4 regions of the Lentzea sp. NPDC058436 genome follow, and region 3 is predicted to be linked to each of the others. Evidence: riboswitches for the same ligand, from Rfam matches in the RefSeq annotation. Region 3 holds a riboswitch; each other region holds the start of a gene.

Region 1 (7,679 bases), on a different contig from region 3:
TGGGAGACCACCGGGAACGGCGAGTAGAAGCGGTGCAGCAGCGAGGACCAGCGCTCGTACGAGGGTCCCTGCCGGAAGCCGACCTCGTGCGCCTCGACCGAGTCCCAGCGCACGAGCAGCAGGTAGCGCGACGGCGTTTCCAGGCACCGCAGCAGTTCAAGGCCGCGGAAGCCCGGCGAGGCGGAGATCAGCTCCCGCGCCTCGCCGAACGCCCACTCGAACTCCTCCGAGGAACCCGGAAGCACGTCGAGCAGAGCGTGCTCCGTGATCACAGGCGGCAGAACCTGATGTCCGAGGCCAGCACGGCCTTGGCACCGATGGCGGCGAGCTCGTCCATCACCTTGTTCGCCTCCTTGCGCGACACCATCGCCCGCACGGCCGCCCAGTCAGGGTTGGCCAGCGGCGCGACCGTCGGCGACTCCAGGCCCGGGGTCAACGCGATGGCGTCGTCGAGGATCGAACGCGGGCAGTCGTAGTCGAGCATCAGGTACTGCTGCGCGAACACGACGCCCTGCAGTCGGGCCGTCAGCTGCTTCTTGGCGGCCGTGAGCTCCGAGCCGTTGCGGTGCACGAGGACCGCCTCCGACTCGCAGATCGGGTCACCGAACGGCACCAGGTCGTGCTGCTTGAGCGTCCGGCCCGAGCCCACCACGTCGGCGATGAGGTCGGCCACGCCCAGCTGGATCGAGATCTCCACGGCGCCGTCGAGGCGGATCACCTTGGCGGTGATGCCGCGGGCCTTGAGGTCGCGGCCGACGAGCTTCGGGTACGCCGTGGCGAGGCGCTTGCCTTCGAGGTCGGAGACCTTCCAGTCCGTGCCGCGGGGCCCGGCGTAGCGGAAGGTCGACGCGCCGAAGCCCAGCGCCAGCAACTCCTGCACGGAGGAGCCGTTGTCGTCGGCGCCCGAGTCGGCGGCCAGGTCCCGGCCGGTGATGCCGAGGTCGAGGTCGCCGGACGCCACGTAGATCGCGATGTCCTTGGGACGCAGGAAGAAGAACTCGACCTCGTTGTTGTTGTCGAGCACGGTCAGGTCGCGCGGCTCGTGCCGCTGCCGGTATCCGGCCTCGGTGAGCATGGCGGAGGCGCGTTCGGCGAGCGCGCCCTTGTTCGGGACTGCTACGCGCAGCATGTGGAAGTCTTTTCAGTCAGAGGTACTTGTACACGTCTTCGAGGGTGAGCCCACGGCCCAGCATGAGCACCTGGAGGCGGTAGAGCAGCTGCGAGATCTCTTCGGAGAGCTTCTCGTCGGACTCGTACTCGGCGGCGATCCAGACCTCGCCCGCCTCCTCCAGGACCTTCTTGCCCTGCGCATGGACCCCGGCCTCGAGCGCGGCGACGGTGCCGGAACCTTCCGGCTTGGTGGCGGCTCGTTCGGTCAGTTCAGCGAACAGGGAATCGAAGGTCTTCACGGCTTCACATCCTCCCATCCCGCCGCCCCCCGTCCACACCGCGGTCACATCTGTCCCAGGCCGTGGACTTGACTTACTCCCCGCTCACAGGCGAGGAGCCCCACCCGACTCATGCCGGATGCCTCACGGGTGTGCCTCACAACACAGGGTTTCCTGCTTCACCGCTGACCGCGGAGGGGCGGACCCCTTCCGTCTCACATCAACTCCACAGGCATCGTCCGAGTTTCCTCGGGCTACGGCTCGACCAGCCGCAAGTATGTTCTTCGCCGCGTTGAAGTCCCGGTCGTGCCGGGTGCGACACTTCGGACACGTCCAGTGCCGAATGGACAGTCCCAGTTCACTCAGCAGATGTCCGCAAGCCGAACAGGTCTTGGTGCTGGGATACCAGCGATCAACGACCAGCAGCGTCCGTCCTGCACGACGCGCCTTGTACTCCAGCATCGTCCGGAACTCACCCCAGGCCACGTCGCTGATAGCGCGGGCCAATCGCCGGTTTCGGACCATGTTGGCAACCGCGAGATCCTCGATCGCGATGACGACGGAATCCCGGACGATACGAGTGCTGGTGCGATGCAGGAAGTCTCAGCGAGCGTTGGTGACCTTGCGATGTGCGGCGGCAACTCTCGTCTTGGCCTTGCGGCGATTGTTGGATCCGCGTTGGGCGCGGGCCAACCGCCGCTGATACCGGGCCAGGTTGCGCGCTTTGCGCTGCAGATGTCCGGGATTGGCGATCCGTTGGCCATCACTGGTGACGAGGAAGTGCTTCACGCCGAGGTCGAGGCCGACGGCGTGATCGGTGGTGGGGAATGGCTCTGGTTCAACGGTGTCCACCGTGAACGTGATGTACCAGCGTTGGTCTGGATCACGTGCGACAACGACCATGCTGGGGTCGAGTTCGACCAGATTCACCTGGTCGAACGACCATGCGAACCGAATCGCCCCTGTCGTCTTCGCCAGGTGGAGCTGACCGCCACGCATGCGGAACGCCGAACGGGTGAAGTGCGCCGACTGCCGGCCCGCCCGCGACTTGAAGCGCGGGAACCTCGCACGTCCGGCGAAGAAGTTCTGGTATGCGATGTGCTGATGGCGCAACGTCTGCTGCAAAGGTACGCAGGACACTTCTGACAAGAAGGCCAGCTCTTCGGTGCGCTTCCAGGCTGTCAGTGCGGCGTCGGTCTCGCGGTACGAGGTGGTCTTGCCCTCCGTGCGATATCGGCTGGATCGCTCGGCCAGCGTCTTGTTCCACACCAGGCGCACGCATCCGAACGTGCGATTCAGCATCGCGATCTGTTCGGGGTCCGGGTAGGCCCGGCAGCGGTACGCCGTCCTCACCAGGCCAAGCTAGCCGACCGCACTCCACCAGGATCGGGGCCTCCTGGCCGTCCGATGAGATTCCACCCAGTAGCGTGAATTCCCGTGTCCGAATTCGCGGAGGTCCTCGAAGCGCTGCGCCGGGTGCGCGGAATCAACCCGTTCTTCGCGCTCGACGTGGGTCGCCCGGACGAGTCCTGGCTGCCGGGAACCGCACTTCTCGACGGCCCGGCGCTCAAAACCACGATCGACGCCATCGCGAACCGGTACAAAGCCGACGAACCACGCGTCGCGGCGAGCCTGTTCTTCCTGAGTTACACCGCACGGCTGCTCAGCCCCCTCACGGCCGCGAACATCCCGATCGACGTGCGCCCCGAGAACCTCTGGTGGCGGCACGACCCCGCGAACGGCCTGAGCGTGCGCATCGACCAGCCACGACTGGGCCCGCCGGCCGCCGAGGCACTGGCCCCGGTGGTGGAGGCGATCCAGGCGGTCGCACCGGTGGCGCGCGGACTGTTGTGGGGCAACGCGATGTCGAACATCGCCGGCGCGCTGAAAATGGTTGTGCGCGCACGCATGCTCACAGAGGAGGAAGCGGAAGAACGCGGCGAACGGCTCATGAGCGCACCGCCGTTCGAACAGGCGGGAGAATTCCTGAGCTTCCCCGGCGAGCTCGGGTTCCGGCGCAGGAGCTGTTGTCTTTACTACCGCGTCGCCGCAGGTGGGAAGTGTGGTGACTGTCCACTCGTGAAGTGAGGAACGCAACAACTCTTATGGCCGGTTGTGCTTAACGGGCGGCTCAACTTACGGTGCACGCGCCGCAGTGACGGGAAGCCGGTGTGAATCCGGCGCGGTCCTCGCCACTGTGACCGGGAAGCGATCCCCGCCGAGCACGTCACTGGTCCCCGCCGGGACTGGGAAGACGCGGGGGCAGCGTTGATCCGGGAGTCAGGAGACCGGCTGCGGCGCCGCAAGGAGAGTTGACCTTCCACGAGGTATGGAGGAGCCCGTCATGACGAGCCCCGCAGCAAGCCTGTCCGCCGTCCGCGTGCCCAAATGGGCCTTCGCCGTCTCACTGCTCGGCCTGATCGTCACGTACCTGGTCCTGCAGGAGAACGGCCTCGCGCTCGGCGCGGGATCCGAGTTGCTGCACGAGTTCTTCCACGACGGCCGCCACGCTCTCGGCGTCCCCTGCCACTGATCCGACTCCACCGATCACGCAGATGACCACTTACAAGTCCATCGCACTGCGCGGGATCGCGGCCGGCGGCATCGCCGGTGTCGCGTCCGCCCTGGTGCAGCTCCTGGTGACCGAGATCCCGATCCGCGCCGCGCTCGCGGTCGAGGAGGCACGGGCACCCGCCGGCGAAGAGGCCGGCCACTCCCACGGCGGCGAGGAAGAGCTCGTCAGCCGCGGCGCGCAGGTCGTGGGCGGCATGCTCGGCGTGGTGATCGTCGGCATCGCCGTGGGCCTGGTGTTCGCCACGGCTTACGCGCTGTCGAAGCGCTGGTTCGCCGGCAGCACGCCGTTCACGCGCAGCTTCACGTTCGGTGCCGCGGTGTTCGGTGCCGTGGCGTTGCTGCCGTGGCTCAAGTACCCGGCCAACCCGCCGGCCGTGGGCGACCCGGTGACGGTGAACTACCGGACCGCGCTCTACCTCGGCGTGGTCGTGGCGGGCCTGCTGATCGTGTGGGGAGCGAGCTGGCTCGCCGCGCAGCTGAGCACGCAGCCGCAGCCGGTGCGGGCAACGGCCGTGCTGCTCGCGGTGGCCGCGGCCGTCGCGCTGGTGCTGCTGGCGTTCCCCGCGCCGCCGGACACGATCCCCGCGGACATGCCGGTGAACGTGCTGTGGCAGTTCCGCCTCAGCTCGCTCGCCCAGCTGGCGACGCTCTACGTCGGCATCGGCGTGGTGTTCGGCCTGCTGGTGGACCCGGCCACGCGCAAGGCCAAGGCACGCGTCACCGAAGCGGTCTAGAGCGCTTTCAGCACCTCGAGGTCGACGCCGACGAGGGAGTCGCGGAAGATCCGCCGCTCCCCCGTCGGCACCTCGACGTCACACGGCACGACCAGCACGGTGCACCCGGCGGCCACCGCGGCGGAGACACCGGTCGGCGAGTCCTCGATCGCGACGCAGAGCGCGGGATCGACGCCCAGCAGCCGCGCCGCCTTCAGGTACGGCTCGGGCAGCGGCTTGTTCAGCCCGTCCACCTCGTCGCCGCACACGGTGACGTCGAACAGGTCCCGGCCGATCGTGTCCAGCGCGACCTCGGTCAGCCCCCGCTCGGTGGACGTCACCAACGCCATCGGCACGCCCGAAGCGCGCACCGCCTTCAACGCGTCCTGGGCGCCGGGACGCCACGGCAGACCGGCGCGGAAGACCTCCTCGGTGCGGCGCAGGATCCACGCGGCGCCGTCGGCCATGTCGGACTCGGTCGGCTCGATGCCGACGTCGCCGAACAGCAGGCGCATCGTCGTGGGCACGTTGCTGCCGACCATGCGCTCACGGGTCTCCAGGGACAGCACGCCGCCGAGCTTCTCCGCGTACTCGTAGAGCGGGATGTCCCAGAGCTTCTCGGAGTCCAGCAGCGTCCCGTCCATGTCCCACAGGACTGCTCGCAGGTCAGACATCGAAGTACTTCGCCTCCGGGTGGTGCGCCACGAAGGCGTCGGTGGACTGTTCCGGGTGGAGCTGGAGTACCTCGGACAGCGCCACCCCGGTGCGGGACGGGTCGAGGGGCACACGAGGTCTTCGCGGACGCGCCTGTGCTCGGCCAGCGCCTCGGTGAGCCGGCCCCCAGTCCGTGGACTTCCAGGTGCTCACGATACGCGTTCTGGCCGAACAACTCGTCCGCGTGGCCTGCGATCGGCCTGCTCATCGTCACGCGGTGGAACGCGATGGCGCCGATCCCTTTTCTGGCGCGGAAAAGTGAGCCGGAAGCGCGCACGGGAAGCAGCCGTGGACGACAGCGGCGTGGGCAAGAACACCTTCCGCGGCAAGGCGTTCCAGCCGGTGGATCCGGCGAGCGGGAGGCCGGCGGCCCGGAGCGTCGTGCCCATGGCGCCGTCAGCGACGACAACACGGTTCACCAGCGCTTCCGGCGACGGCGACGCTCCGCGATCACGCATGGGCCAAGCCTACGATGAGTTGACCGGCCGAACCCGTAGTCTGGCGCCGTGAACGATCCGTCCCAGGAATCCCCGACCCCCTCGAACCCGCGCATCCCGCTCACGGCTCCGATCATGGTCTGTGCGTTCGAAGGCTGGAACGACGCAGGCGACGCCGCCAGCACCGCGATCGAGCACCTCCAACTCACCTGGGACGCCACCCCGCTCGCCGAGATCGACCCGGACGACTACTACGACTTCCAGGTGACGCGGCCGACCGTCCGCCTGGTCGACGGCGTCACCCGCAGGGTCGACTGGCCGACGACGCGGCTGTCGGTGTGCCGCCCTCCCGGCTCGGACGTGGACGTGATCCTCGTGCACGGCATCGAGCCGAACATGCGGTGGCGCAAGTTCGCCGCCGAACTTCTGGGCCACATCGACGCCCTCGGGGTGACGACGGTGGTGACGCTGGGCGCGCTGCTGATGGACACGCCCCACACTCGCCCGGTCCCGGTCACCGGCACGGCCTACGACGCGGACGCCGCCGAGAAGTTCGGCCTGGAGCACTCGAAGTACGAGGGCCCGACCGGCATCGTCGGCGTGTTCCAGGACGCGTGCGTGCGGGCGGGCATACCGGCGATCTCGTTCTGGGCCGCGGTCCCGCACTACGTCTCGCAGCCGCCCTCCCCCAAGGCCACGCTGGCCCTGCTGCACCGCGTGGAGGAGGTCCTCGACATCGAGGTCCCGCTCGGCGCGCTGCCGGAGCAGGCCGAGGAGTGGGAGCGCACGGTCTCCGAGATGGCCGACGAGGACGAGGACGTGCGCAACTACGTCCGCGCCCTGGAGGAGCGCGGCGACGCGGCGATGCAGATCACCGAGGCGTCGGGCGACGACATCGCGGCGGAGTTCGAGCGCTACCTGCGCCGCCGCGGCCGTGGCCCCGGCTGGCCGTCCCCCGGTCCTCGTTAGCGTCAACGCAGGTCAGGAGCCGTCTCGGTCATTTGGACCGGGACGGCTTTTTTCACGCTTCCGAGTGATTGAGCCGGGGTTTCCACACGCCGAGGAATGGGTAGCAAGATCCATCTCAAGACAGGAACCACCGTGTCTCTCGTGCGCAAGATCGCTGTCGGTCTCGCTGCGGGCGGCGGCGTGCTGTTGGCCGTGTCTCCCGCCAGTGCAGCTCCCATCTCCTCCGTCGACTCCCTCGGGGAGAACGGCCCTCACACGGCCGTGAACGACGTCAGGGAGTCGTTCCAGGACAACCTCTTCGGGGTGCAGGAGAAGGCGCACGGCGTCTCCCGCGGCCTCCGCGGCTGAAAACTTAGCGACACTAACCACTTTTCGGGGATCTCCGCCGCCCGCCCGTCCTAGGGTGGGCGGCGGAGGTGTCAGTTGGGACGGTTGGCACGCGCCGGGCTGTACGCGGGCGCCTTGATCGGGCCGTTCGGCGGCGCCATCACCACGTCGATCCTGCCGGAGATCGGGGCCAGCTTCGGCCGGTCCGCGGGCTCGGCGGCCTCGACGCTGACGTACTACCTCGTGCCGTTCGCGGTGCTGATGCTCGCCTCCGGCACTCTCGCGCAACGCTGGGGTCCACAACGGACTGTCCGGATCGCGTACGTCGCCTACGCCGTCACGTCCGCTTTGGCCGCTTCCTCCTGGACGTTCGAGGTGCTGCTGGCCTCCCGCGCGTTGCAGGGCGCGGCGAACTCGTTCACCACACCGGTGCTGCTCGCGGTGATCGCCGCGTCGACGCCGAAGGAGAAGCTCGGGCGCGCGCTCGGGTTGTTCGGGTCGATGCAGGCGGCCGGGCAGACGTCGGCCCCGCTCGTCGGCGGGCTCACCGCCGAGAT
Region 2 (7,679 bases), on a different contig from region 3:
GCCCTCCATCAGCCGCCCGGCGGAGGCGATCTGCTCCTGGTACCCCTTGATCAGCTCCTCCGCCTTGGCCTCGACGCGGAAGATCTTCCCGAGGTTGCGCAGGTCCGTGTACAGCGCGTCCAGCGCGGGCATGATGCCGCGCTGCTTGCCGGTGCCGTTGCGGCACGCCTCGGTCAGCAGGTACGTGCCGATCCCCAGCTCCTTCAACGCGTCCGGGGTGAAGCCGGTGCTCTCGCTGAACCCGTAGTTCCAGCCGGCGAACACCAGGTCCGCGTTGACGCCCTGCACGACCTCCTTGGAGATCTTGTCGGACAGGTGCTTGCCGCTCTCGAAGTCGGCCTTCCACGGGGAGGTCTGCACGTCGACCGTCTTCAGGCCGTTCACCACGTAGCCCGCCATGCGGTCCTTGAGGCCCAACGCGAACATCATCTCGGTGATGCCGGTGTCGTTGGTGACCACTTTGGACGGAACCTTGTCGAAGGTGACCTGCTGGCCGCAGTTCGTGACGGTCACCGGGTCGGACGCGGCGGGGTCCTTCGCGACCGTGGCGCCACAGCCGGAGACGAGCAGCAGGGCCGCTGTGACGAGTGCGGTTCTCAAGGGGTGACCTCCTGGTCGAACAGGAGCTGGGGAACTCCCGTTGTCGGGTGCCGCACTACGTGCGCGGTGACGTGGAAAACCTTGGCCATCAGTTCCGGGACGAGGACCTCCGCCGGGGTGCCGGAGGCGACCAGCCGTCCCTCGTCGAGCACGTGCAGGCGGTCGCAGTAGGACGCGGCGAGGTTCAGGTCGTGCAGGACGGTGAGCACGGTGATGCCCAGGCCTCGCGCCAGGGCGAGCACCTCCAGCTGGTGCCGGATGTCGAGGTGGTTGGTCGGCTCGTCCAGCACGAGCACGCGAGGTTCCTGGGCCAGTGCGCGGGCGATGAGCACGCGCTGGCGTTCGCCGCCGGAGAGACTCAGGAAGCTGCGTGAGGCGAGGTGCGCGACGTCCACTGTGTCCAGTGCGTCGCCCACCACGCGCCGGTCGCGGGCGGAGTCGCGTTCGTGCGGCAGGCGGCCCATCTCCACGACCTCGGCGACCGTGAAGTCGAACTCGACCTGCGACTCCTGCGACAGGGCCGCGAGGTCGCGGGCGATGTGCTGTCGCTTGTGGACGTTCTCGCCGTCGATCAGCACGGCGCCCGAGTCCGGCTTCAGGGCGCGGTAGACGCAGCGCAACGTCGTGGACTTGCCGCTGCCGTTCGGGCCGACGATGCCGACGACCTCGTCGCAGGCCTGCAGGGTGATGTCCGTGATGATGCCGCGGACCGTGACGTGGTCGATGTCGACGCGCATCAACGTCCTCCGAACACGTAGGTCTTGCGGCGCATGAGGAAGATGAAGCACGGCACGCCGATCGCGGCCGTGATGACGCCGAGCGGCAGCTCCTCGGGCGCCGCGAGCATCCGGGCGGCCACGTCGACCCAGACCAGGAACGACGCTCCGGCGAGCGGTGCGAGCGGGAGGACCTTGCGGTGGTCCGCGCCCACGACCATGCGGGTGAGGTGCGGCAGCATCAGCCCGACGAAGCCCACCGCGCCGCTGACCGCCACGAGCACGCCCGTGATGCCCGCGGTGACGATGAAGAGGTGCGTGCGGAACCGGTTGACCGGCACGCCGAGCGTCGTCGCGGTCTCGTCGCCCATCGCCAGCGCGTTCAGCTGCCGGGCCCTGGTCATCAGGTACGCGATGCCGAGTGCCGTCACGACGGCGGCGATCGGCAACGACGTCCAGCTCGCGCCACCGAGGCTGCCGAGCAGCCAGAACATGGCCGACCGCGCCGCCTCCCCGTGCGGCGCCTGGAACACCAGCAGCATCGCCACGGCGGAGAACCCGTACGCCAGCGCGGTTCCGGTCAGGACCAGCCGCAACGGTGTGAGCCCTCGGCTCGTGCGCGCGGTGATGTAGACCAGGGCCGTGGCGCCGAGACCCGTCACGAACGCGCCGACCGACAGCGCGTAGACGCCGAGACCGGACAGCACGCCGAGCGTCGCCACGGCCGTCGCGCCCACGCTCGCGCCCGACGAGATGCCGAGCACGTACGGGTCGGCGAGGGCGTTGCGGACCATCGCCTGGATCGCGACGCCGACCGTGCTCAGGCCCGCGCCCACGACCGCCGCCAGCAGGACGCGGGGCAGCCGGATGTCCCAGACGATGTGGTACTGCCCGACGAGGTCCGCGGGGATCGTGCCGCCGCGCAGGGCCTCCCAGAGCAGCTCGACCGTGACGTCGAACGGAACGGAGACGGGGCCGAGCGCCACGCCCGCGACGATGCTGACGACGAGCACGCCGACGAGCGCGCTGATCTTGGAGATCACTGATGCCCTTCCCGCAGTCCACGGCAGGAGTTGGTTCCTCGGTCCACCGTGCACGGGTGTTCGGGCTCGTCCCCCCGCCCAGGGGGACCTACCGTTGCGGGTCAGCGCCGGACTTCGACCGGTCTTCCCCCACGCACGACTTCGGTGACCCTACCTGCGAAAACAGGAAGTTCGAAAATTTTCCGGGTGTGATGTCGATCCGGCACCGCGCCCGTTCGACCTCTGGACGTCAGCGAACGAGACACGAACGAGGAGACACACCGTGAAGTACATGCTGATCATGCGCGCCACCGACGAGGCCTTCGAGAACATGGGCGAGTTCGACTTCGACAAGATGCTGGAGACGGTCGGCGCGTTCAACGACGAGCTCATCCGCGCCGGTGTGCTGCTGGCCGCCGAGGGCCTCTCCGACCCGTCCGAGGGCGTCGTCGTCGACTACTCCTCCGAGCCGGCGGTCATCACGGACGGCCCGTACGGCGAGACCAAGGAGCTGTTCAACGGCTTCTACCTGCTCAACGTCGCCTCGATCCAGGAAGCGGTCGAGTGGGCGAAGCGCATGCCGATGGCCGGGCCGGGCTTCAAGACCGAGATCCGCCGCGTGCCGACGATCGACGAGTTCCCGCAGGACAACGAGTGGATCCAGAAGGAGCGCGCGTGGCGTGAGGCCAACGGCCAGCTCTGACCAGCGCTGAGAAACGCCGAAGCCCGGCCGGGAAGATCCCGGCCGGGCTTCAAAACGTCTGAACCTCAGCCCGTGCGGACGTTCGACGACACGAGTGCCGCGAGACGGTCGCCGATGGCGTAGGTGGCCCCAGGCGACTGGTGGTCCCTGGTCGCGAGATCAAAGGCCACGGAGGCCTCGATCCGGCGCGCCGACTCGTGCTCGCCCAGGTGGTCGAGCAGCAGCGCGACCGACAGCACGGCGGCCGTCGGGTCCGCGATGCCCTGGCCCGCGATGTCCGGCGCCGAACCGTGCACCGGCTCGAACATCGACGGGTTGCGACGCGTGACGTCCATGTTCCCCGACGCGGCCAGGCCGATGCCACCCGTGACGGCGGCGGCGAGGTCGGTCAGGATGTCGCCGAACAGGTTGTCCGTGACGATCACGTCGTAGCGGCCCGGGTCGGTGACCAGGTGGATGGTCGCCGCGTCCACGTGCTGGTAGGCCACGGTGACGTCCGGGTGCTGCAGCGAGACCTCCTCCACGACGCGCGACCACAACGAGCCGGCGTGCGTGAGGACGTTCGTCTTGTGCACCAGCGTCAGGTGCCGGCGCTGGCGGTTCGAGGCACGCGCGAACGCGTCCCTGACCACCCGCTCGACGCCGAACGAGGTGTTCAGCGAGACCTCGGTGGCGATCTCGTGCGGCGTGTCCTTGCGGAGCAGGCCGCCGTTGCCCGCGTACGGGCCCTCGGTGCCCTCGCGCACCACCACCATGTCGATCTCCGGCGGGTCCGCGAGCGGGCTGCGGACACCGGGGTAGAGACGAGCAGGGCGGAGGTTCACGTGGTGGTCGAGCTCGAAGCGCAGCCGCAGCAGCAGCCCGCGCTCCAGAATTCCGCTCGGCACCGACGGGTCGCCGACCGCGCCGAGCAGGATCGCGTCGTGCTGGCGAAGCTCCCCCAGCACCGACTCGGGCAACAACTCTCCCGTGGCGTGCCAGCGCGCCGCGCCGAGGTCGTAGCGAGTGATCTCGGCCGCCGGAACGACCTCTCCGAGGACCTTCAGGGCCTCAGCGATGACCTCGGGCCCGATCCCGTCTCCTGGGATCACTGCGAGCCGCATCCACACACCTCCCAGGTGTCAGTCCCCAATTGGTGGGACTATTTTCCTCACGCGAAAGGCTACCGGCATCGCGGGCGCTCACCGCATGCCGGACACCCCATCGGGGTGTTATCTCCCGTACTGCGGGACACCCACACGGCCTATACCCCACTTTCGGGTGTCACTCGACCGCAGGAACGGGGTCGCGTCAAGGGGTGACGGCAGGCAGTTCCGGACCGTGACGTGCCGAGAGGCCCGGCTCTCCGAGGGAGAACCGGGCCTCTCGTGAAACATCCGACCTGGCGGGCTACTAGTAGGCGCCGCCCCGGCCGCTCGACTTCACCGTGACGACCGACGCGCGGTCACCGTTGGCATTGTGGTGGTTGAGGACCAGCAGGCCCTCGGACTTGTCGGCCTTCAGCGCGGCCTCGTCCTTGTTCACCACGAGCGCGGTGCCCGGCTTCGCGACGTACGAGAGCGCCGCGTCGCCGCCGCCCTGCGCCCACAGACCCGGCTTGAGCGGGTCGAAGGACAGGTTGCGGTCGATCACGTCGATCAGCTTGTTCGCGTTGCCCGGCGCCACGTAGTAGCCCGCGGTGCCCACGACGTACGACAGGCGCGCCGTGTCCTTCGTCGCGTCGATGCCGAGTGCGCTCAGCAGCACCGGCAGGACGACGACGTTGGTGTCCTGGACGTTCGCGTCGACGTCGCCGAACAGGCCGTTCACGCCCTGGATGTCGACGGTCTCGCCCGTCTTCAGGTCCACGGTGGACGCGACCAGCAGGTCGGTGTCGGTCAGGCGGGTGGCGAACACCTCGAAGTCCGCGGTGCCGTCACCGTTGGTGTCGATGTCGACGAACGGAATGGTGTTCTTGCCCAGGTTGTACCAGTTGCCCCAGGTCGCGACACCGAACGCGAGCAGCGCCTCCTCGGGCTTGCCCTGCGCCTTGGCGAGCGGGGCCGTGGAGGCCGCGCCGACGTAGCGGAGGTCGCCGCCCTTGGCGGTCTCGTTGAGCGCGCAGTTCTCGGTGACGTTGCGGCGGCAGTCGCGCAGCTTCGGCGACTGGGCCTGCAGTTCGAGAACGCTGACCAGCGAGCGGTAGGCCTGCGAGCCCGAGCCCTGGTCGATGCCCTTGCCGGTCAGGTTCAGCACGGCCTGCTTGTCGTTGCCGCGGAACTTGAGGCTGGACGCGGTGTTGATGTCCGCGACCGGCTTCGGCGCCGAGTACACCGACAGGCGCAGCGGCACCGTGGCGCCGGCGGTCGGCGTGAACGTCACGCGACCGGAGGCGTCCGCGAGGAACTGCCGCGGCACGTCGAGCTGGAGCGGCTCGACCGTCGAGTCGACCGTCTTGCGCAGGGCCTTCGGGTCGGTGATCTTCAGGGTGACCTTGACGCGCGCGATGCCGCGCGGGCTCAGCTTCACCTTGTCCTGCGAGAGCACGTAGCTCACGCCGGGGATCGTCGTGGCCGCGGTGTAGCCGACCTTGTACTCCACGGACTTCGTGGACTTGTTGACGATCTTGATGGTCTTGGACAGCGAGACCGGCTTCGAGACCTCGACGACGCCGAAGTTCGCGCTGACGTAACCGTTGTCCTCCTCGACGTACGCGAGGACCTGGTTGTCGATCGCGGACTTGCCGTCCACGCGGCCGGTGCCGACCCGGTTGGGGGCGAAGGTCTTGCCGTTCTCCTTCACGTCCGCACCGGCGGTGTTCATGATCGAGGCCTTGACCTCCTCGAGCGTCCAGTCCGGGTGCGCCTGGCGGACCAGGGCGGCGATGCCGGCGACGTGCGGGGACGCCATCGACGTACCGGAGATCACCAGGCGGTCGTTGCCGGAACCGACGGCGGTCGACGAGATCGTGTCACCGGGGGCTGCGACGTCCGGCTTGATCGACTGGCCGCGGGTGCCGCGGCTGGTGAACGAGCTCGGAGTGTCCGAAATGGACTGGTCGTACGTCGGCGTCGAGGTGCGCAGGTCACCCGCGAGGCGGACGACCAGCGTGCCCGCGTCGAGCGCCGGGCGGACCGCCGCGGTGGCCGAGCCGGTGAACTGGAACATCGGGATGGCCGCGTTGCCCGCGATGCCCGCCGCGAAGTTCTCCAAAGTGGACGACAGGAGCACGCCCTGACCGCCCGCGGCCTGCACGTTGTTCGCGCGGGCGGCCGAACCACAGCGGCGCGTCGCGTCGTTGTCGTCCCACTCCAGCCACACGAACTTGCCCGCGACGTTGTCGGTGATCGCGACGCAGCCGTCGGTGTTGCCCGCCTGGGTCACCTTGGCGACCGGCAGTTCCTTGTTGTAGCCGAGGTAGCCGGTGAAGCTCTGGCTGTACTGACCGGGCTTGAGGCCCTGGCCCTTGACCTCGGCGCCGTCGCGCAGCACGTACGAGTCGCGCGTGGAGGCGACGGTCAGCGCCTCGGGCGTGTTGCCCGGCGAGCCGCCGATGTCGTAGAGGTCGCCGCCGTTGCCCGCGGAGAAGACCGGCATGACGCCGACCTTGTACAGCTTCTTGACGAACAGGCTGTCGGGGTCGTCCGGGGCGCCGTAGTCGGAGCCGAGCGACAGGTTGACCACGTCGAGGTGGTCGGAGAAGTCGCCGTCGCCGTCGGGGTCGAGCGACCAGTCGAGCGCCTGCGAGGTGACGTTGGTCGAGCCGTCGCAGCCGAAGACCTTGAGCGCGAAGATCTGGGCCTTCGGCGCGGTGCCGGGACCGATCTTCATCTCGTTGAGCTTCGCGGCGTCGAGCTTGGTGTAGTCACCCTTGAACGTGCTGCCGTCGGCGTTCTCGCCGAAACCGGCCGTGGTGCCCGCGACGTGCGAGCCGTGGCCGTTGCAGTCGATCGGGTTGGGGTCGGGCTTCGGCGTGTTGATCGCCGGGTCGGTGCTCTCGCCGTCGTAGGTCTCACCGACGAAGTCGTAGCCGCCGACGACCTTGGCGGTCGGGAAGTTCGGGTCGGCCTTGGTCGGGTCGACGGCCTTGAACGCCTCGACCGTGCCGGGACCGCCGAAGTTCGCGTGCGTGTAGTCGACGCCGGTGTCGATGATGCCGACGCGGACGTCGTCACCGAGCTTGCCGTACTGCTGCCAGACGTTGAGCGTCCTGGTGAGCTGGACGGCGTTCGAGTTCTGGCGCTTCTTCGGCACGACCGGGTAGACGGCGAGGACGTCCTGGCGCTGGGCCAGTTCGCGAACCTTCTGCGCGTCCGCCTTCACGACGACGCCGGGGACGCCGTTGGAGGTGCGGTAGAGCTCCTTGGTCTGCGTGTCGGCGCTCTTGAGCTGGCCGACGACCTGGTCCGCGGTGGCGGCCGTGTCGTTCTTGGCCTGCTTCGCGGCCTGCTTCGCGACCTCTTTGCCCTGGCTCTTCTTCTCGTCGAACGCGTCGACGGCCGGCTTGCGGTCGAGCGCGACGAACGCGGTGACCGTGCCCGCGGCGTTCAGCCTGGGAGAAACCTTGAGGTGCAACGCTTTCGCGTCCAACCCCTGTGCACCCTTGACCGGCTGCGCGAGCGGTTCGCTCTGCGCCTGTGCCGTGGCAGGTGCGATCAG
Region 3 (7,679 bases):
GCGCACATCGGCACGGTCCCGGAACTGAGCGCAGGGCGACCGTCGTGGTCACGACGAGCCCGATCCTGCTCGACCGCACCGATCAGGTCGTCTTCGCGCGTTCCACCGGCGAAGTGGTGACCGGCACCCATCACGGGCTTCTCGACAGCGAGGCCGACTACCGCAGGAGGGTGCTCGGATGAGCCGCCGTCTTCCCCTGGCCACGGCCGGCGAGGTTCGCCGCGCCGCCGGTGCGTACGTGCGGGACCAGCGCGGCCTGGCCGCCGCGACGATGGTGCTGGCGGTCGCGGCGGCACTGGCGGGACTCGTCGCTCCGTGGGTCGTCGGCCGGATGGTCGACGAGGTGATCGGCGGCGCCCAGGCGGCGAGCGTCGTCGGCCTCACCGCTCTGGTCGGCGCCGCCGGTCTGGGCGCGGCCGTGCTGACGGCGGTCAGCGGTGCGCTCGTCGCGCGGATCGGCCAACGGGTGCTGGCGCGGATGCGGGAGGACACCGTCGCCGCCGCGCTGCGCATGCCCGCCGCCGAGGTCGAGGAGACCGGGCGCGGAGATCTGCTCAGCAGGGTCGGTGACGACGTCGCCGTGATCAGCGAGGTCGTCGCCACGCTGCTCGCGCAGTGGGTCGGGGCGGTCCTGACCGTCGGGCTGACGATGGTGGGCCTGTTCGCACTGGACCCCTGGCTCGCCGCCGCCGGTCTGGTCGCGATCCCGGTCTACGGGTTCGCGTTGCGCTGGTACCTGCCGCGCGCGGCGGTCCGCTACGCCGAGGAACGCGCGGCGTTCGGCGATCGCGCGGAAACGCTCGTGTCCGCGCTCGAAGGACTTCCCACGCTGCGTGCCTACGGCGCGGAGGAGCGCCACGTCGGTCTGATCGGCGAGTCGTCAGGGCGGGCGCGGGACGTCTCGCGCTCGATCCTGTGGTTCGCCACCGCCTGGGGCAAGTGGATCAACATCGCCGAGCTGTGCGGTCTCGTCGCCATCGTGATCACCGGCTTCGTCCTCGTGCGCACGGGATCGGCGTCGGTGGGGGCGGTGACGGCGGCCGCGCTGTACTTCCACCGGCTGTTCAACCCGTTGGGGCTGCTGGTGTTCAGCTTCGACCAGGTCCAGTCCGCGATGGCGAGCCTGCAACGCATCGTCGGCGTGATCGGTACCGCCGAGCCCGTCGCGGCGGTCCCGGCACCGGCCCGCACCGGGGACCTGCGCGCCGAGTCGGTGACGCACCGCTACCCCGGCACGGCCGAACCGGTCCTGCACGACGTGTCCCTGCGGCTGCGGCAGGGCGAGACTGTCGCGCTCGTGGGCGCCAGCGGTGCCGGGAAGTCCACGCTGGCCGTCCTGCTGGCCGGACTCGCCTCACCGACCGAGGGCCGCGTGAGCTGGGCCGGGACGATCCCGGACCGGGCGGCACCGCTGGTGCTCGTGCCCCAGGAGACGCACGTGTTCGCGGGCCCGCTGGCCGAGGACCTGCGCCTGGCCGCCCCGGACGCCACCGACGCCGACGCCGAACGCGCGCTGCGGGCCGTCGGCGCGGACTGGGTCGACGAGCTACCTGACGGCGTCCGGACCGTGGTCGGTGAGCTGGGCCGCGAACTGGACCCCGCGCAGACCGCACAGGTCGCGCTGGCACGCGCGCTGCTCGCCGACCCGGCCGTCGTGCTGTTGGACGAGGCCACGGCCGAGGCCGACAGCCGCGACGCGACCCGCCTGGAGGACGGGGCGGCCGCTGTCCTGAATGGACGGACCGGACTCGTGGTGGCGCACCGGTTGCGGCAGGCCGCTACGGCTGATCGCGTCCTGGTGCTGGAGCACGGCCGGATCGTCGAGTCGGGCACCCACGACGAGTTGATCGCCACCGAGGGGCACTACGCCCGGCTGTGGGCCGCCTGGCAGTCGGCACGACCGGAGGTGCGCTGACCGGCTGAGCGGTCGTGGGTGGTTTCCGTGGCACGCCAACGGAAACCACCCGCGGTCTCAACTCACGGGATGGTTTCCGTTGGTACAGCATCGGAAACCACCCGCGACCTCACCTCACGGGCAGGTCAGCACCGGCGCCTGAGACGTGCCACCACCGGACAGCGCGGACAGCTTGACCCCGGTCAGCCCGAGGACCGCCTGGGCCGTCGCGCGCGGCGCGGTCGACTGGTCGAAACCGGTCGCGTCGTAAGCGATGGCACCACGATCCGCGACCGCACCGGCACACCCGACCTGCAGCGAGCGCAGGAACTGCCGGGCCTTCACCGCGGCGGCCGGGCGGTGACCGGCGAGCGCCTCGGCGGCCAGGCCGGTGCTGTTGGCGTTGGAGGCGTTGGTGCCCACGGAGAAACCGCCGTCGGTGTTCTGCTTCGACACCAGCCAGGTCGTGCCCTCGGCGGCGTTGACGTTGTCACCGACGGCGCGCAGCGCCTGCACGACCACGGCGGTCGAGTCGACGTCGCTCGCGCACGGCGTCTGGCCGAAGTTCAGCGGGAACCCGCCGTCGGGGCACTGGGTGCCCGCCAGGAACGCCTTCGCGGACGCCGGGGCGCCGCTGGAGGTGCGGTCCAGCGCCAGCAGGGCGAGGGACTGGCTGAAGGCGTTGGAGTAGTCACCGAAGTCGGAGCGGTCGGAGAACCTCCCGGACGGCGTGAGCAGCGAGAGCAGGCCCGCCTTGAGGTCGACACCGCCGAACGACGCCGGGTTCTTGCCGCGGACCTGTGCGGCGAGCATCAGCTTGGCGTGCGCGCCCGCGTACGCCTCGGTGCCGCTGCCGACGTAACCCGTGGTGATCTCCGGCTTCGCCAGCCAGGTGATCGCCTTGTTCGCGTTCGCGTCCGACGCCTTCGCGGCGGCGAACGCGAAGATCGCGTCGATCGTCAGGCCCTGGTCCGGGTACTTCGTGCCGCCGAAGTCGGCCTCGAACCGTTCGCCGTCGGCCATCTGGCGGGCGAGCCAGCCCGCGGCGGCGTCGGCCTTGTTCTGGGTGGCGGCCGCCGCCGGAGCGGTGACCAGGCCGATGCCGCACAGCAGGGCGGCAGCGAGCACCAAACGTCTCATGAGAAACCTTTCCCGCACTTCCTCGACAGGATCTGGCTGCACCGCGTGGGGCGGGTGACCGGGCTCGCCTCGAAGGCACACCGTTGCGGGACAGCGCCGGACTTTCACCGGACTTCCCCCGCTCCACGCTGAATGGAGTTGGACGGAGCACAGGCTCTCATCCCGGGCCCTTTGTTGGCACCGTTATCCGCGGACGGCGATGTGACCCTGCTAACCGACCTGGTCAGCGGTGCCGCGCCCAAGTGATCGGGTGTTAACCTCGGCCGCCATCACAACTGAACACCGCCACCTGTGACGGGGAAGCCGGTCGAACTCCGGCGCTGTCGCGCAACCGTGGGCCACTGGACAAGTGGCGAGTCGGGATACCGCACGGGTGGATGAACGGTCCAACCCGCTGTCGCGAGAGCAGGGGTGACATCGGCGTCCTGCGCCTGTCCTCCCACGCGTGAGCAAAGGAGGAGAGCATGCGCCGCCGCAGGACAATGGCCGGTTTGGCGTTCGCGGTCAGCATCGGCCTCGTCGCCGCCATGATCGCCGGCACCGCCTCTGCCGCGAGCGACCGCGAAGCCGCCCATCAGAACTCGCTATGGCTCGCCAAGCAACTGCGCGCGGACGGCACCTTCGAGAACCCCAACGGCGGCACGCTCCCGGACCACGGGCTCATGCTCGACGTGCTCTTCGCCGCGTACGCCTCCGGCGATGGCGCTGTGGCCGAGCCGATCGTCGACTACCTCGACGACCAGGGCCACGCCACGGACTACTTCACGTGGGACGGGCTCATTCCCGACAGCGGGTTCGAGGCCGTCATCACCGGCGGCGCGGCGGCGAAGACGTTGGTGGCGGCCCAGATCTCCGGCCGTGACCCCCGGAACTTCGACGGCCACGACATGATCGCCGAGACCAAGGCCGCGATCAGGCGCTCCGGCCCGGACATCGGCCGCGTCAGCGACTACTCGAAGAACCCGGAGTACGCGGACTTCGTCACCAACAACGCGAACGTGTTCGGACAGGCGATCGGCGTGATCGGTCTGGCCGCCGCGGGGGAGAACGACCAGCTCGCCATCGACAAGCTGGTGACGCAGCAGTGTTCCGAGGGTTACTTCAGGATCTTCTTCGCCCTCGTGAAGACCGACGAGACCGGCGACCACGTCACACCGGACGGGTACAAGATCTCCTCGTGCGACGAGGGCAAGGCGACCGGAGTGTCCCCTTCGGACGGTGACACGACCGGTCTCGGGCTGTCGGCCATGCTGGCCGCGAAACGGGCCGGCGCGCAGGGCCTCGACGCCCCGATCGCCCGAGCGGTCTCCTGGCTCGCGGGCAACCAGAGCGCGAGCGGCGGCTGGGGTGGCGGGGTCGGCACCGAGGCGCCGAACACCAACAGCACCGGGCTCGTCGTGCAGGCGCTCGCGGACGCCGGTGGTTCCGAGGCGCTGGTCGACCGCGGCGTGGCGTTCCTGAAGTCCGCGCAGGCGACCGCCGCGGCGGACTCGGGCAACTCGCTCAGCAACGACATCGGTGCCATCGCCTACAACCCGGAGTCCTACGTCGCGGCGCGCGGCACCGGCATCGCCGGGGTCGACACCTGGATCCGAGCGGGTGCCCAGGCTTCCCTGGGGTTGTCGCAGGTGGGGTTCTACGCGCTGGCCACGGGCGGCGGTCCTGAGCCGACCAGCAGCTCAACGACGACCACGACCACCTCCAAGACGACCACCACCACGACGCCGGCCACCAGGACCGAGACGACGACCGCCGCGCCGAACACGACCGTCCCGGCACCCAAGCCCAAGGCCACCACACCGAAAGCCACCGCACCCAAGGCCGTCACCCGCCAGGTCCCGCCGCCGACCAAGACCCAGGAGCGCCCGGACACGGCCACTCCCGCGTCCAAGCTGGGCGCCTACCTGGCGGACAGGCTGGTCGGCGGCGACCACGTCGAGGTCACCGAGAACGACCAGAGGTACGTCGACCACGACGCCACCGCGGACCTGGTCCTGGCCCTGCGGGCGTTGGGCGAACAGCCGGACGCGGTCGACCGGGCCACGAAGTTCCTGCTGACACCGGACGCGGTCGAGGCCTACGCCCACGGCGCACCGTACGAACAGGGCGAGGCGGCGTACGCCGAGCCGCTCGCGAAGCTCGTGGTCATCGCCGAGTTCGCGCAGGCGACCGACCACGTCAGCCGGTTCCGCGCGGACCTGCTGAAGCTGCGCGGCGACGACGGCACGTTCACCGACAAGGGCGCCTACGCTGATGCGAACGCCACGGTGAAGCGGCACTCCTGGGCGATGCTCGCCACCGCACCGGATCCCGGCAGGTCGGTCGAGGCGTTGCTCCAACGCCAATGCGCGGACGGCACCTTCCCCGAGCACCTCGATGCCGACAGGTGCGAGTCGGGCGACGTCGGTGCGACGGCGGCAGCCGTCACCGCGCTCGCTGCCCGCACGCACACCGACGACGTCCCGCCGAGCGGGAAACCGGACGGCTGGTCCGACGAACGCACGTCCGCGTTCGTCCGGGCGGTGACCGCGCTCGGCACCAGGTCGACGAGCAGGGGCCTGGTCGAGGGGGAGGCCGGGCAGCCCGACGTGGCGCTGAGCGCCGCGGTCGCCGCCACCCGGCAGTTCGCCGGACTGGACGCGAGCGAGACCGCGCGGTCGTTGGGAGAGCTGGTTCTCGCGGACGGCGGCCTGACGAAGGGCGCGGTCGCCGCGAGCGACGGCAGGACCGACTTCCCGACGAGCCTCGCCGCCGCGCAGGGGGTGGCGGGCAGGTCCTGGCTGACCGCGGCGGGTTCGCCGCTGTCTCCGGCGGTGCGGTTGCCCCTCGCGGACGTGACGGCTGACGTGCGACCCCAAGCCGTTGACCGGTTCACGCAACCTCAGCTGCTCCTGTGGGGGCTGGGTGCCCTCGGCGGCCTGCTGCTGCTCGGAGCCCTGCTCGTTCTCGTACTCCGTCGTTTGATCAACACCAAGGGGGTCACACCGTGAGAAAGCTCCTCGCTGCCTCATCCGTCCTGGTCACGCTGACGGTCGGACTGGCCGCACCCGCTCAGGCGGCGGGTTATGACGGCATCTGCACCGGCTCGGACGCGCTGAGCGGGACGACGATCGTCATCGACTTCCAGGAGCTCGACGGCAACGGCGGCACCGCGGCGCCGACGATCACGCGGTGCTCGCCCAACGCCAACCCCGGCACCGACCGCACCGGCATCAAGGCGTTGCAGGACGCGGGAATCCCGTTGGCCGGCACCACCCGCTGGGGCCTGGGCTTCGTGTGCCGTCTGAACGGACGCCCGTCGGCCACCGAGAACATCCCGGTCACCGGCAACCCGACCTACAAGGAGGCGTGCTTCAACACGCCGCCCGCCTCCGCGTACTGGGGCTACTGGCACGCCAACGGCGCCGGCAGCACCTGGACCTACAGCAGCTACGGCGCGTTGAACCGCACCGTGGTCCCCGGTGGCTTCGAGGGCTGGTCGTTCTCCCTCAACAAGTCCGCCTCCACCAACCCGGTTCCCGGTGTCACGCCGACGAACCCCGCGGTCAACGCGAGCAACCCCGCGGTGTCCCTCTCGATCAACGACCTGGACCGCAAGATCACTCTCGGTCAGACCACGTCGCTGACCTGGACGTCGACGAACGCCACCGCGGTCTCCGCCAGTTCGGTCACGCCGTCGTCCGGTGGCGGCGGCTGGTCCGGTTCGCTGGCCGCGCCCGGCGGCACGCAGAACGTCACGCCCACCGCGGCGGGCACCTACACCTACATCATCTCCGCGACCGGGAACGGGGTGACGGTGTACTCGTCCGCCACCCTGACCGTCCAATGAGGAGGCTCGCCGCGTTCGCCGGTGCCGTGACCCTGCTCGTGGGCACGGCACCGGCCGCGTCGGCGATCGACCAGAGCAAGGGCCATCCCGGTTTCTGCAAGGACGGCAAGGGCGTCACCGTCGTCGTCGACTTCCAGCAGCTGGGCGGCGACGCCATCGTGCGCTGCAACCCGCAGGCCACCGAGGGCACCGGCCTGGACGCGTTGAAGGGCGCCGGGTTCCAGGTCACCGGCGTGCAGCGGTGGGGTGAGGCCTTCATCTGCCGCGTCGAGAACCAGCCCGCCGCTGCGGACAAGATCCCGATCACGGGCAGGGATAAGTACCAGGAGCTGTGCGTCGACACGCCTCCCGCCGCGGCTTACTGGTCCTACTGGCACGCCGGGAACAACTGCGCCTGGGACTACAGCCAGTGGGGCGTGAAGAACCGCCGGTTCATCCCCGGCGGCTTCGAGGGCTGGTCGTTCTCCCTCAACGCGACCGCCGACACGAACCCCGTGCCCCGCATCGCCGCCGTGCGACCGGGTACCGGGAGCACGGGCTGCAACGCGGTCGAGGAACCCAAGCCGGCCAGCGACGACCCCGACGAGGTGCAGCAGCCGGTTCAGGGCCGCCGGCAGGACACGAGCACGCCCGGAACCGAGCCGGGCGCGACCGAGACGCAGCAGGCCGGCGCACCCACCGAAGCGTTGCCGCCACCGAAGCCTCGTGCGAGCGCGACCGCGCGTCCGAAGGCGAACGACCCGTCGAGCAACATCGCGTTCAGCGGCGGCGAGAACGCCGAGGACGTGAACGAGGCCATCAAACGGACCTCCGGGG
Region 4 (7,679 bases), 330 kb from region 3:
GACCTCCATCGACGTCGAGCCCGCCCAGTTGACCTGGGCGTGCAGGTGCAGGACGTCACCCACGCGCACCGGGACGCGGAACACCATCTCGTCGACGGCCACGGTGACCGACGGGCCCTCCGAGTGGCGTGCGGACACCACGCCGGCGAGCGAGTCGACGAGCTTCATCAGCACGCCGCCGTGGACGGTGCCCATCAGGTTCGTGTCGTGGTCGTCCATGATCTGCGACAACGTCATGCTGGACGCGGCAGGGGACTTCGGTGTCACGTCAGCTGCTCCCTGATGCGGCGGGTGGCGGCGACGAGGTTGCGCAACGCGGGCTCCACCTCGGCGTAGCCGCGGGTCTTCAGGCCGCAGTCGGGGTTGACCCACAGCCGTTCACCTGGCACCGCGCGGACGGCCTCGGCCAGCAGACCGGCGGCCTCGTCGACCGACGGCACGCGCGGCGAGTGGATGTCGTAGACGCCCGGCCCGACGCCACGGCTGAAGCCCGCCTCCTGGAGATCTGCCAGCACCTCCATCTTCGAGCGGGCGGCCTCGATGGTGGTGACGTCGGCGTCGAGACCGTCGATCGCGCCGATCACCTCGCCGAACTCCGAGTAGCACAGGTGGGTGTGGATCTGCGTGGCCGGCGAGGCTCCCGAGGTCGCGAGCCGGAACGCGGCCACCGACCAGTCCAAGTAGGACTGCTGGTCGGCCTCGCGCAACGGGAGCAGTTCGCGCAGCGCGGGTTCGTCGACCTGCACGATCCGGATGCCGGCCGCCTCCAGGTCGTGGATCTCGTCCCGCAGCGCCAGGCCGACCTGGAACGCCGTGTCGGCGAGCGGCTGGTCGTCGCGGACGAACGACCACGCCAGGATCGTGATGGGGCCGGTGAGCATTCCCTTGACCGGCTTGGAGGTCAGCGACTGGGCGTAGGAGCTCCAGCCCACCGTGATGGGGGCGGGACGGGACACGTCGCCGTGGATGATCGGCGGCCGCACGCACCGGGAACCGTAGGACTGCACCCAGCCGTGTTCGGTCGAGGCGAAGCCGTCGAGGTGCTCGGCGAAGTACTGCACCATGTCGTTGCGTTCGGGTTCGCCGTGCACGAGGACGTCGAGGCCGATGTCCTCCTGCAGGTCGATCACCCGCGCGATCTCCTCGCGCATCCGCTGCTCGTAGGCGGCGGGATCGGTGCCGCGGAGCTCCTTGCGCGCCTTGCGGATCTCGGCGGTCTGGGGGAACGAGCCGATCGTGGTCGTCGCCAGCCTGGGCAGTCCCAACAGCTCCTGTTGCGCACCGGCGCGTTCTTCGTAGGCCACGCGGGTGTGGTGCTCGGGGCGCAATGTGGCGACACGGGTGCGGACCTCGTCGTCCTGGCGCGGCGACGGCAGGAACCGGGCCGCCTCGTCCGCCCACTCGCCGTCGACGCCGTCGCGCAGGGCCTTGCCGAGCAGCACGACCTCGCGGACCTTCTGGCGGGCGAACGCGAGCCGGTCGCGCACGTCTTGGTCCAGGCCGGTCTCGGCGTCGAGGTCGTACGGCACGTGCAGCAACGTCGACGAGGTCGACACCGCGACGGTGCCGGCCGAGCCGAGCAGCGAGGCGACCTTCGCCAGTGCGGCGCGCAGGTCGGTGCGCCACACGTTGCGGCCGTCGACCACACCGGCGACCAGCGTCTTGTCCCGCAACGCGGGAAGCGTGGGCACGTCACCACCGGCGACCAGGTCGACCGCGAGCGCCTCGACCGGGCTGTGCGCCAGGATCTCGAACGCCGGGCCGAGGCTGCCGTAGTAGCCCGTGACCAGCAGCCGCGGGCGTCCAGGCAGTCCGCCGAGCGTCCGGTACGCGCTGCGCAGCGCGTCCAGTTCGGCGGGGGACCGGTCGGCGGCGAACGCGGGCTCGTCGAGCTGCACCCACTCCGCACCCTCCGCGCGCAGCCGGGCCAGCAGTTCGGTGTAGGCGTCGAGCAGGCCGGGAAGCAGCGCCAGCGGGTCGAAACCGGGGACGACGGACTTGGCCAGCAGCAGGAACGTCACCGGGCCGAGCAGCACCGGTCGCGTCGTGACGCCGAGCTCGCGGGCCTCGCGGAACTCCGCGATCGGCTTGTCGCCCGCCAGTGCGAACGCGGTGTCCGGGCCCAGTTCCGGCACCAGGTAGTGGTAGTTGGTGTCGAACCACTTGGTCAGCTCCAGCGCGACCGCGCCGTCCCTACCCCGTGCCGCGGCGAAGTAGGTGTCCACAGGGGACAGACCGAGGTCGTGGAACCGCTGCGGGATCGCGCCGAACAGGGCGGCGGTGTCCAGGACCTGGTCGTAGAACGAGAACGTGTTGCCCGGAACGGAGTCCAGGCCGGAGTCGCGCAGTTCGGTCCACGTCTGTGCACGCAACTGACGGGCGGTCTCCTGAAGAGCGGCCTCGTCGATCCTGCCCGCCCAGTACTGCTCGACGGCGCGCTTGAGTTCGCGTTTCGGCCCGATGCGCGGGTAGCCGAGAACGGTACTGCCGATGGTGGTCACAAGCTCTCTCCTCGCGAGCGTGCGGAACGCACCGGAATCTCCCGAGGCAGCGCGGGGCAGCACGAAGCAGCCGCGCCCGTGGCCCGCCCGAGAGGCACCGGTGCACCGCGCACCGGGTGGCGCGCGGACCGTCGGCAGGTCTTCGGACTCGTGGGCGCCTGACACGCTCCTACCGGCCGTCGCTTCCCAGACCTGTCGGTCCAGTGCTGTGTGACGGCTTTCGTTCCCACTCACCGCTGCGGGGCAGTCCCGGACTCACACCGGGTTCCCTCTTGCCTCACCTCGGTCCGGGGAGGACCGGGGTGAACCGTCGGCACCGACGAGCCTACTGGCGCACGCCGAGCATGCCCAGCGCCATCCCCGCGTACCGGGATGCGAGATCGTCCAGCGAGAGCGCGCCCTTGGGGGAGTACCAGCGGGACACGCCGCTGCACATCTCCAGCATCGCGAGCCGGGCCACCTGGGGCGCGTCCACGTCCAGCGACGCGATCGCGTCCTGCCAGAACTGCTCGTAGCGGTCGCGCAACGCCACGACCTCCTCGCGCCGAGGGCCGGTCAGCGCGCGCATCTCGCCGTCTACGACGAGCGTCTCCAACTGCTGCTCGGCGTGCGCCCGGACGTGCATCTCGACGAGGCCCGTGAGCCGTTCCACCGGGTCGTCCGTGGCGGAGATCACCTGCTCGGCGGCCTCGATCAGGCGCGTGAGGCTGGTGCGCATGATCTCGGCGAGCAGGTCCTCCTTGGTGCCCATGTAGTGGTACAGCGTCGCCGACGACAGGCCCGCCGCCTGGGCGAGGTCGCGGATGCCGGTGCCGTGGAACCCGCGTGCCGCGAACAGTTCGACCGCCGCCCGCCGCACGCGTTCTTCGGTGCTCATGTGGTCCTCGCTCTCTTGACCGGGACGGTAGCCGACTCCTACGGTCGGACTCAATCGATCGATCGATCGAAGGGATTCGGGTGGTAGTCGAGTACGAGTGCCGGAACGGTGTCGCGCTGGTGCGCCTGAACCGGCCGGAACGCCTGAACGCCGTGGTGCCGGAGCTGGTGGAGGCCCTGCTCGGGGCGCTCGACCAGGCCCGCGAGGCGCGCGTGGTCGTGCTGGCCGGGCGGGGCCGGGCGTTCTGCGCCGGGCACGACCTGAAGGAGCCCGCACCGGTCGAGACCGTCGAGCAGACCCGGCTGCGCCTCGAAGCCATCCAGGAGGTGACCAGGCGGATCAGGCGGTTCCCCGGTGTCGTGATCGCGGCCGTGCACGGGTACGCGCTCGGCGCGGGCTGCGAGTTCGCCCTGGGATGCGACCTGGTCGTCGCCGACGAGGGCGCGAAGTTCGGCTTCCCCGAGGTCGGGGTCGGGCTGAGCGTCACCGGCGGTATCTCCGCCCTGCTGCCCAAGCTCGTCGGCCTCGCCCGAGCGAAGGAGTTGCTGCTCCTCGGTGACCACGTGCCCGCTCATCGTGCGGCCGAACTCGGGCTCATCAACCGCGTGACGCCCGCCGGAGAGCACGAGAAGGTGGCGCTGGAGCTGGCGGACCGGATCGCCGCGCAGCCCCCGACCGCGGCGAGTCTCGCCAAGCGGGTCCTCGACCTCGGTCTGGACGCCGGCCTGGAGCAGGCGCTGGCGACGGAGGTCGACCACGCGATCCTCACCAGCCTGTCGGGGGAGTACCGCCATGGCTGACCTCGTCGAGGCGCTGCGCCAGGCGGCGCGGCGGTGGCCCGGTCGGATCGCATGGACCTTCGACCCCGGACGGCGCTACACCTTCGCCGAGATCGACGACCTGTCGTCGGGCTACGCGCAGACCTTGCGCGACAACGGGATCAGGGCGGGTGACCGGGTCGCGGTGCTACTGCGCAACGTGCCCGAGTTCCCGCTGACGTGGTTCGCGCTGATGAAGCTCGGTGCCACGATGGTCCCGGTCAACGTCAGGTACCGCGCGGTCGACGCGGACCACCTGCTGCGCTCGTCGGGTGTGGTGGCGGCGGTGAGCACCGAGGAGTTCCGGCCGCTGCTGGAATCCGTCGGCGCACCCAACACCCACTACGACCTGACGCCCACACCGGGTTTCGTGCAGGAGGACGTCACGGCGCCGGCCAACGTTCAGTACACCTCGGGCACGACCGGCAAGCCCAAGGGCTGCGTGCTCTCCCACGAGTACTGGCTCACGTTGGCGCGCAGTCTCGTCGACCACTTCCCGAGGCTGACCGAGCACGACGTGATGCTGACCGCGCAACCGTTCCACTACATCGATCCACAGTGGAACGTCGTGGCCGCGCTGCTCGCCGGCGCCGAACTGGTGGTGCTGGACGGCTTCCACCCGTCGGTCTTCTGGGCGAAGGTCCGCGAGCACCGCGTCACCTACTTCTACTGCCTGGGCGCGATGCCCGCGTTGCTGCTGCGCATGCCGCCGGATCCGTCCGACCGCGACCACCGCGTGCGGGTCGTGCAGGCCTCGGGGATCCCGCCCGCACTGCACCGCGAGCTCGAAGAACGGTGGGGCGTCGGCTGGTTCGAGGCGTTCGGCATGACGGAGACCGGTGCGGACATCCGGATCACCGACGCCGACCACGACGAGTTCGTCGGCACCGGCTGCCTCGGCCTGCCCGCCGCGCACCGCGAGGCGAAGGTCGTCGACGGCGAGCTGTGGCTGCGCGGCCCCGGCATGATGGACGGCTACGACGGCCTGCCGGACGTGTTCCCCGACGGCTGGTTCCGCACCGGCGACCTCGCGCGGATCGACGACGGGCGCGTCTACCTGCAGGGCCGCACCAAGGACGTGATCCGGCGCAGCGGGGAGAACGTCGCCGCGCACGAGGTCGAGGAGGTCCTGCTGAGCCATCCGCTGGTGCGGCTGGCGGCGGTGGTCGGCGTGCCGGACGAGCTGCGCGGCGAGGAGGTCAAGGCGTTCGTCGTCGGCGACGTGACCGCGCCGGAGCTGGAGGAGTTCTGCGCGGACCGGCTGGCGTCGTTCAAGGTGCCCCGGTTCTGGGAGTTCCGCGACGACCTCCCGCGCACGCCGTCCGAACGGGTCGCGAAGGAGCTGCTGCGGTGAGCTTCACCTGGGACAGCCCGGTGTTCTTCGACGAGCTCGACCTCAACGGCACCCTGCACAACGCGCGGTTCGCCGTGCACGTCGAACGCGCGCAGTCGGCGTTGTTCGAACGGCTCGGCAAGGAGTGGGCGGCGTACGGCGACCGCGACCCGGACCTGCACTACGTCGTGAAGGAGATGCGGGTCGAGTTCCACGCGGCGTTCACCGCGCCGGGCCCGCTGCCGGTGGAGATCGTCGCCGAGGAGATCGGCACGACGAGCGCGCGGTACGGGTTCCGTTGCGGCCACTACGCCAGCGGTCACCGGGTGATCGTGAAGGTCGACCGCGAGACGGGACGGCCCGCGCCCTGGAGCGACTGGTACCGCGAGGTCTTCGAGGAGCTGAAGTGCTAGAGGCCGACCTGCTGCTCACCAACGCGACGTTCGTGACGCTGGACGGGCCCGCGACCGCGGTGGCCGTCCTCGGTGATCGCATCGTGGCGCTCGACGAGGTGCCCGCGCGTCAGGTGGTCGACCTCGACGGCGCCACCGTCACGCCGGGGTTCCACGACGCGCACAACCACATGGCCTGGTACGGGCTTACGCTGTCCGAAGTGGACTGCCGGGTCGAGAGCCTGGACGCACTGTACGCGGCGGTCGAGGCGGCGCCGGACGGGGAGTGGGTCGTCGGTTCCGGCTACGACCAGAACAAGTGCGGCGGTCACCCCACCCGCGACGGCCTCGACCGCGTGGCGCGCGGCCGCAAGGTGTGGATCAAGCACACGTCCGGGCACATGTGCGTGGTCAACACCCCCGTGCTCGCCGAACTCGGCCTCTCCGACCACGCCGTGGAGGTCGACGGCGGACTCGTGGTGACCGACGAGACCGGCCGTCCGACCGGCCTGCTGCAGGAACAGGCGCAGCAGCTGATCAACCCGCTGGTGCTGCCGTACCCGGTCGACACGCTCGTGGACGCGATCGACAGGGCCGGGCGGCAGTACCTGCGCGAAGGCGTCACCAGCTGCGTCGAGGCGGGCATCGGCGGCGGCTGGATCGGCAAGAGCCCGGTCGAGCTGGAGGCCTACCAACGCGCCCGCGAGCAAGGGAAGCTGCACGTGCGGGTCGAGCTGATGGTCGCGGCCGACGCGCTGCACCCCATCACGGAACTCGGCCTCGGGCTCGATCTGGGCATCCGGACCGGGTTCGGCGACGACTGGCTGAGCATCGGCCCGGTCAAGGTGTTCTCCGACGGGTCCCTGATCGGCCACACCGCCGCGATGTGCCACGACTTCGCCGACACCCCCGGCAACCGGGGCTACCTGCAAGGTGCGCCAGAAGCCCTCACCGACACGATCGTGGCGGCACATCAGGCAGGTTGGCGGGTCGCGACGCACGCGATCGGCGACGCCGCGATCGACCTGGTGCTGGACGCCTACGAGCAGGCCCAGCGGTCGTTCCCGCGCGCCGACCCGAGGCATCGCGTCGAGCACTTCGGCGTCTCCCGGCCCGACCAGGTCGCGCGGGCGAGGGCGCTGGGGGTGATCCCGGTGCCGCAGGGCAGGTTCGTCAACGAGATCGGCGACGGCATGCTCCGCGCGCTCGGCCAGGACCGCTCCGCGTTCGCGTACCGCCAGAGGTCGTTGCTGGAGGCCGGGATCGTGCTGCCCGGCAGCTCCGACCGTCCGGTGGTCAGCGGCGCGCCGCTGCTCGGCATGCACGACATGGTCCACCAGCGCACGGCGTCCGGCGCGCCGTTCAACCCGGACGAGGCGATCACCGGTTTAGACGCGTTGCGCGCCTTCACGTACGGGTCGGCATACGCGTCCAAACAGGACCATCTGAAGGGCACGATCACCGTGGGCAAGCTGGCCGACCTGGTGGTCCTCTCCGACAACCCGGCCACCACGGACCGGATCAAGGACATCGAGGTGCTGCGGACCATGGTCGGAGGGAGGTTCCGGTGAAGCTCGTCGAGGCGCGGTCGCTGAGCGCGGCCCAGCTCGGCCGCGTGCGGGAGATCTACGAGGACGGGTTCGACCCGCGCCTCCGCGCGCCGTTCGAGAACCTGCTGACCGACCGCGCTCTGGTGCTCGTCGACGACGCACCGCGCGGCCTCGCGGTGCTGCGCGACCTCGGCGACACCGGGTGGGT

What was found. Region 3 has a riboswitch for cobalamin ahead of ACFWN2_RS03360 (prenyltransferase/squalene oxidase repeat-containing protein). Riboswitches for the same ligand answer to the same signal wherever they lie in the genome.
Region 1: another riboswitch for cobalamin. It lies ahead of ACFWN2_RS14685 (CbtB-domain containing protein); the one in region 3 lies ahead of ACFWN2_RS03360 (prenyltransferase/squalene oxidase repeat-containing protein).
Region 2: another riboswitch for cobalamin. It lies ahead of ACFWN2_RS45850 (FecCD family ABC transporter permease); the one in region 3 lies ahead of ACFWN2_RS03360 (prenyltransferase/squalene oxidase repeat-containing protein).
Region 4: another riboswitch for cobalamin. It lies ahead of metE (5-methyltetrahydropteroyltriglutamate--homocysteine S-methyltransferase); the one in region 3 lies ahead of ACFWN2_RS03360 (prenyltransferase/squalene oxidase repeat-containing protein).

What each region holds. Positions count from the first base shown of each region.
Region 1 covers NZ_JBHXLF010000003.1:203,306-210,984, forward strand. Annotated here, with positions in the region: gene ACFWN2_RS14655 (phosphoribosyltransferase) at 1-27, shown strand, start outside; gene ACFWN2_RS14660 (antibiotic biosynthesis monooxygenase family protein) at 1-272, opposite strand, end outside; gene hisG (ATP phosphoribosyltransferase) at 269-1,129, opposite strand; gene ACFWN2_RS14670 (phosphoribosyl-ATP diphosphatase) at 1,146-1,409, opposite strand; partial or broken gene ACFWN2_RS14675 (RNA-guided endonuclease InsQ/TnpB family protein) at 1,533-2,741, opposite strand; gene ACFWN2_RS14680 ((2Fe-2S)-binding protein) at 2,826-3,476, shown strand; cobalamin riboswitch at 3,547-3,679, shown strand; gene ACFWN2_RS14685 (CbtB-domain containing protein) at 3,733-3,921, shown strand; gene ACFWN2_RS14690 (CbtA family protein) at 3,944-4,696, shown strand; gene ACFWN2_RS14695 (HAD family hydrolase) at 4,693-5,349, opposite strand; partial or broken gene ACFWN2_RS14700 (methionine synthase) at 5,342-5,728, opposite strand; gene ACFWN2_RS14705 (PAC2 family protein) at 5,896-6,795, shown strand; gene ACFWN2_RS14710 (hypothetical protein) at 6,937-7,143, shown strand; gene ACFWN2_RS14715 (MFS transporter) at 7,219-7,679, shown strand, end outside.
Region 2 covers NZ_JBHXLF010000042.1:415-8,093, forward strand. Annotated here, with positions in the region: gene ACFWN2_RS45840 (ABC transporter substrate-binding protein) at 1-600, opposite strand, end outside; gene ACFWN2_RS45845 (ABC transporter ATP-binding protein) at 597-1,337, opposite strand; gene ACFWN2_RS45850 (FecCD family ABC transporter permease) at 1,337-2,359, opposite strand; cobalamin riboswitch at 2,393-2,540, opposite strand; gene ACFWN2_RS45855 (YciI family protein) at 2,622-3,041, shown strand; gene ACFWN2_RS45860 (3-isopropylmalate dehydrogenase) at 3,107-4,144, opposite strand; gene ACFWN2_RS45865 (S8 family serine peptidase) at 4,434-7,679, opposite strand, start outside.
Region 3 covers NZ_JBHXLF010000001.1:808,120-815,798, forward strand. Annotated here, with positions in the region: gene ACFWN2_RS03350 (ABC transporter transmembrane domain-containing protein) at 1-182, shown strand, start outside; gene ACFWN2_RS03355 (ABC transporter ATP-binding protein) at 179-1,915, shown strand; gene ACFWN2_RS03360 (prenyltransferase/squalene oxidase repeat-containing protein) at 2,030-3,034, opposite strand; cobalamin riboswitch at 3,066-3,201, opposite strand; cobalamin riboswitch at 3,332-3,401, shown strand; gene ACFWN2_RS03365 (hypothetical protein) at 3,499-6,024, shown strand; gene ACFWN2_RS03370 (ABC transporter substrate-binding protein) at 6,021-6,863, shown strand; gene ACFWN2_RS03375 (ABC transporter substrate-binding protein) at 6,860-7,679, shown strand, end outside.
Region 4 covers NZ_JBHXLF010000001.1:477,305-484,983, forward strand. Annotated here, with positions in the region: gene ACFWN2_RS02070 (acyl-CoA thioesterase) at 1-267, opposite strand, end outside; gene metE (5-methyltetrahydropteroyltriglutamate--homocysteine S-methyltransferase) at 264-2,501, opposite strand; cobalamin riboswitch at 2,634-2,801, opposite strand; gene ACFWN2_RS02080 (TetR/AcrR family transcriptional regulator) at 2,827-3,378, opposite strand; gene ACFWN2_RS02085 (enoyl-CoA hydratase/isomerase family protein) at 3,459-4,178, shown strand; gene ACFWN2_RS02090 (AMP-binding protein) at 4,171-5,550, shown strand; gene ACFWN2_RS02095 (acyl-CoA thioesterase) at 5,547-5,942, shown strand; gene ACFWN2_RS02100 (amidohydrolase) at 5,936-7,492, shown strand; gene ACFWN2_RS02105 (hypothetical protein) at 7,489-7,679, shown strand, end outside.